2 regions of the Streptomyces krungchingensis genome follow, and region 2 is predicted to be linked to the other one. Evidence: riboswitches for the same ligand, from Rfam matches in the RefSeq annotation. Region 2 holds a riboswitch; the other holds the start of a gene.

Region 1 (2,379 bases), 3.8 Mb from region 2:
TCGTGGGTGACGCGAAGGCCAAGGTCGCCTCGCACATCGACCACACGCTCGGCCGTGCCTACGTCGGTGTCAATCGCGTGGTCAGCGATGTGAAGGGCCAGCTGGTCAGCGAGGAGGGCGCGCCCCGCCTGGAGCGCATCGTGCCGGTGGCCCTGGTCGTGGCCGGTGTCGTCGGCCTGCTCGCCGTCGGTTCCCGGCGCCGCAAGCGCTGATCCACCGGGGGCCGGGGGCCGGGGGCCGGGGTCGGGGCGGGGCCCGTCCGGGTGCCGCCGGGTGGTTTCCGCGGGGCGAGGATCGACCCACTCGCGTGCGGAGGCGGCCGGGGCAGGTAGGTTCGGGGCGTGAGCGCCAATCGGGATAAGCACAGCACCCATCACGACAAGTTGCCCATCCGCATGCTGCACGACCGTGTGCTGGTGCGGCAGGACGCCGCGGAGGGCGAGCGCCGGTCCGGCGGCGGCATCCTGATCCCCGCGACGGCTGCGGTCGGCCGCCGTCTGGCCTGGGCCGAGGTCGTCGCCGTCGGGCAGAACGTCCGGACGGTCGAGCCGGGCGACCGCGTTCTGTACGACCCGGAGGACCGTGCCGAGGTCGAGGTGCGCGGGATCGCCTACGTGCTGATGCGCGAGCGGGATCTGCACGCCGTCGCCGCGGACCGCTTCGAGGGCTCCGAGGACTCGACGGGCTTGTACTTGTAGGTGTACGTCTGCCGAAGGGGCTGGTGACCATGGTCACCAGCCCCTTTTGCCTGTGTTTTGCTACGGTGGAGGGACCCGACGAGACGCGCCGTACCGGGATTGCAAAGACGACGCACCCCCTGTCGTCCGATGCACGGAGGTGCCGTCATGGCCTGGGTTCTGCTCGTCGTCGCCGGTCTGCTGGAGGTGGGCTGGTCGATCGGCATGAAGTACACCGACGGTTTCACCCGGCTGTGGCCGAGCCTGGCCACGGGTGCCGGGATCGTCGCGAGCATGCTTCTTCTCTCGTACGCGGCCAGGTCCCTGCCCATCGGTACCGCCTACGGCGTCTGGGTCGGGATCGGCGCCGCCGGGGCGGCGGTGCTCGGCATGGTGGTGCTCGGCGAGCCGGTGACCGCCGCCCGGATCTTCTTCGTGTGTCTGCTGCTGGTCGCCGTGGTGGGTCTCAAGGCGACCTCGGGTCACTGACGGGCCCGGTCACTGACGGGCCCGGCCGCTGACCGGCCCGGCCGCTGACCGGCCGGTCACCGACCAGCCTGGTCGCCGACCGGGCCGAGGGCCTAGGACCGGCGGTGCGGGGCCCGCCCGAAGGGGTTGGTGCCGGCGATCGTCCCGTTCGTGCCGCCGTCGGTCGTGCCGCCGTCCGTCGTCCCTCCGGTGCTGGTGCCGTCGGTGGTGCCCCCGTCGGTGGTCCCGCCGTCGGTGGTCCCGCCGTCCGACGTGCCTCCGTCGATCGTGCCGCCGTCGGTGGTGCCGCCGTCCGTCTGGCCCTCGGTCTGACCCTGGCTCTGGCCCTGGTCCTGGCCCTCGGTCTGGCCCTCGGTCTGCCCCTCGACCTGTCCTTGGCTCTGGCCCTGGATGTCCTGGCCCTGGATGTCCTCGCCGTCCGACGTGCCGCCGTCGTCGTCCTGGCCGCCGATGGTGTCCGGCGTGCTGGGTTCGGTCGTCGGGGTCTGCGTCTGCTCGGCGCCGGGCTGGAGCTGGAGGTCGAAGTCCGACACCGGGGTGCCGCGGAGCGCGGTCCGGGTGAACTGCGCCCAGATCCGGGCCGGGTAGGCGCCGCCGTTGATCCGGGTCTCGCCGAGGGCGCCGTACAGCGGCTTGTGGGCGCCGGTGTCGGGGTCCTGGCCCATCACGGACACCACGGTCGCGAGGTCCGGGGTGTAGCCCGCGAACCAGGCGGCCTGGTCCTCCTCGGCGGTGCCGGTCTTGCCGGCGGTGGGGCGGCCCGCGGCCTGTGCGGCCGTGCCGGTGCCACCCTCGACGACGCTGCGCAGGACGGAGGTGGTGGTGTCCGCCGCTTCGCGGCTCACCGCCTGGTGGGTGTCCCGGCTCGGCAGTTCGACGGCCTCCGCGCCGTCCTTGGTGATCTTCTCGACGAGCGAGTACGTGCCGCGCCTGCCGTGGTTGGCGAGGGTGGCGTACGCCTCCGCCATGTCGAGGACGCTGGCGGTGGCCGGGCCGAGCGCGATGGAGGGGGACGCGGTCAGGTCGGGGGTGTTCGAGGGGATGCCGAGGGACACGGCCGTCTTCTCGACCTCGTCCGGGCCGACGTCGACGGCCATCTGCGCGTACACCGAGTTGACGGACCGGTCGGTGGCGGTGCGCACGGTGATGTCGCCGTACGAGTAGCCGTCCTCGTTCTCGGGGGCGTAGGCGCCGCCGCTCCAGCCCCGTACGG
Region 2 (2,379 bases):
CCCTCACTCACCACCGTCTCGCCGGACAAGCGGGCGATCGCGCGCATGGCCGTGGCGGCGCTGCTCGACCGGATGTCGGACGCACCGGTCAACCGGCCGTCCACGCTGACGGCCGGTCACCGGCTGGTGGTCCGCGAGAGCAGCGCCGGACGTCCCTCCACGGCGACGGGGCCCGGCACCGGCGACGCGTGACGCCGTATCCGTCCGACCGGTCTCCGAGTCCGGTGCCGTCGCCCTGCGCCGATCGCGGCGCGGGCCGTGGAGCGGGTGTTAGCTTCGGGCGCATGGACGACAGCGTGTACGTGGGCAACGCCGGCAAGGACGCGGCACTGGACCGGGGCTGGCTGCTCGGGCATTTCAAGGAGCCCGGCGATCCCCGCCGGAGTGAGGCCGTGGAGATCAAGTGGGGCGTCCACCCACGCGGCGAGCGGCGCGAGCAGTGGGTGCGGGGAGAGACGCGCACGGCTCTCCAGGTCCTCGTCAGCGGCCGTTTCCGCGTCGAGCTGCCCGGTCGCAGCGTCGTGCTGGCGGAGCAGGGCGACTACGTCGTGTGGGGCCGGGGAGTGGACCATTCCTGGGTCGCCGAGGAGGAGTCGGTGGTGCTGACCGTGCGATGGCCCTCCGTCCCCGGATACGCCGTGCCGCAGGAGGACGACGGGCGGACGGGGCGGGCGGACGTAAGCACGTGACGGGGGAGTGGCCGGCCGTGGGGCGCGGCGCCTGCATGGCCCATCATCGTGCTTGCGCCCGACCGCGGCCGGGCCGACGGCCGATCCCGCACTACCGCGCCGCCCCGGCTGGTCACCGTGCTGGTACGTGATCGCGCCCTCGCTGGTCGGCCATCCCGCACGTGACCGCACCCTCGCTGGTCGGCGAGCCCGTAAGTGACCGCGCCCCGGCTGGTCGTCGCCCTCGCAAGGGACCGTGCACGTGCTGGTCGCCGTGCTCCTGTGCGCACGCGCCCGTGCCGGTCGCCGTCCTCGTACGAAATCGCGCCAGTACCGGTCGCCGCGCGGCTGCGGGACTTCGCGGGGCGTGTTAGTTTCCGGGCGGCGGCGCGCCGGTGCCTGCCCCGGACGAGAAGTGCGCCGTACCCGGTCCGCAAAGACGACGCACGAGGGGAGGCGTCGTGGACGCAGACAAGCGCTCGTTCGGCCCGGCACCCGCGGTGCACGGGTCCCGCCCGCTGGACGTCGCGTGGGACCACGGATCACCGTCGGCGAAGCACAACACGGATGCCGACATCCAGATCCACGCGTACGACGAGGACACCTTCATCCTCCGGCAGAACATGGCGATCAACTACGAGGCGCCGTTCATGTTCCTGCTCTTCGGACGCGAGCGGGCGGTGCTGCTGGACACCGGGGCCACCGCGTCCGCGGAGTACTTCCCGCTGCGCCGCGTCGTCGACGGTCTGATCGCCGATCGACTCCGCCGCGATCCGCACGACGGGTACGGGCTGCTCGTGCTGCACACCCATCCGCACGGCGACCACATCGCCGCGGACGCGCAGTTCACGGACCGCCCGGACACCCAGGTCGTGGGAGCCCGACTCGACACGGCATGGGACTACTTCGGGTTCCGCGGCGATCCCGACCGGGTGGCACGGATCGACCTCGGGGGCCGTGTCCTGGAATGCTTCTCCACGCCGGGGCACCACGAGGCGGCGGTCACCTACTACGACCCCTGGACGGGATTCCTGCTCACCGGCGACACGGTCTACCCCGGCCGGCTGTACGTGGCGGACTGGCCGGCGTTCACGCGATCCGTCGACCGCCTGATCGAGTTCGCGGACAGCCGTCCGGTGACCCACGTGCTCGGGTGCCACATCGAGATGACGCGCGAGCCCGGTGTGGACTACCCGATCCGGACCACCTACCAGCCCGACGAGCCACCCTTGGAGATGGCCCCGAGCCGGCTCCGCGACATCAGGGCGGCGATCGACGAGGTCGGCGACCGGCCCGGCAGGCACCCGTTCCCCGCCTTCGTCATCTGCCGCGACGCCTGAGAGCCTCGTCATGCCTCGCGACGCAGTCATCGGTGTGGACATCGGCACGTCGAGCAGCAAGGGCGTGCTCGTCGGCCTCGACGGTGCCCCGATCCGTTCCGCCGTCCGGGAACACACCCCCACGAGGCCCGGTCCCGGCCGTTTCGAGATGGACGCCTCGGTGTGGTGGCGCGAGTTCACCGAACTCGCCCAGGAGCTCATCGCGCCCGGAGACACCAGCGTGGTCGCCGTCGGGGTCAGCGGCATGGGGCCCTGCGTCCTGCTGACCGACGAGCACGACGCGCCGTTGCGCCCCGCCGTCCTCTACGGAGTGGACACGCGCTCCGTCCGCCAGATCCGGCACATCGAGGAACGGCTCGGCGCGGAGGAGA

What was found. A riboswitch is a leader RNA that binds a small molecule or an ion and turns the genes downstream of it on or off. The one in region 2 is predicted to bind guanidine.
Region 1: it holds a riboswitch for guanidine, as region 2 does, so the genes downstream of both, ACSYGO_RS19750 (DMT family transporter) here and ACSYGO_RS03345 (MBL fold metallo-hydrolase) in region 2, are expected to answer to the same signal.

Annotation. Positions count from the first base shown of each region.
Region 1 is NZ_JBPUKY010000001.1:4,475,441-4,477,819, reverse strand. It holds gene ACSYGO_RS19760 (DUF3618 domain-containing protein) at 1-212, shown strand, start outside; gene ACSYGO_RS19755 (GroES family chaperonin) at 396-698, shown strand; guanidine-III (ykkC-III) riboswitch at 750-815, shown strand; gene ACSYGO_RS19750 (DMT family transporter) at 846-1,166, shown strand; gene ACSYGO_RS19745 (transglycosylase domain-containing protein) at 1,259-2,379, opposite strand, start outside.
Region 2 is NZ_JBPUKY010000001.1:723,656-726,034, reverse strand. It holds gene ACSYGO_RS03355 (LacI family DNA-binding transcriptional regulator) at 1-192, shown strand, start outside; gene ACSYGO_RS03350 (cupin domain-containing protein) at 285-689, shown strand; guanidine-III (ykkC-III) riboswitch at 1,050-1,117, shown strand; gene ACSYGO_RS03345 (MBL fold metallo-hydrolase) at 1,130-2,008, shown strand; gene ACSYGO_RS03340 (FGGY-family carbohydrate kinase) at 2,019-2,379, shown strand, end outside.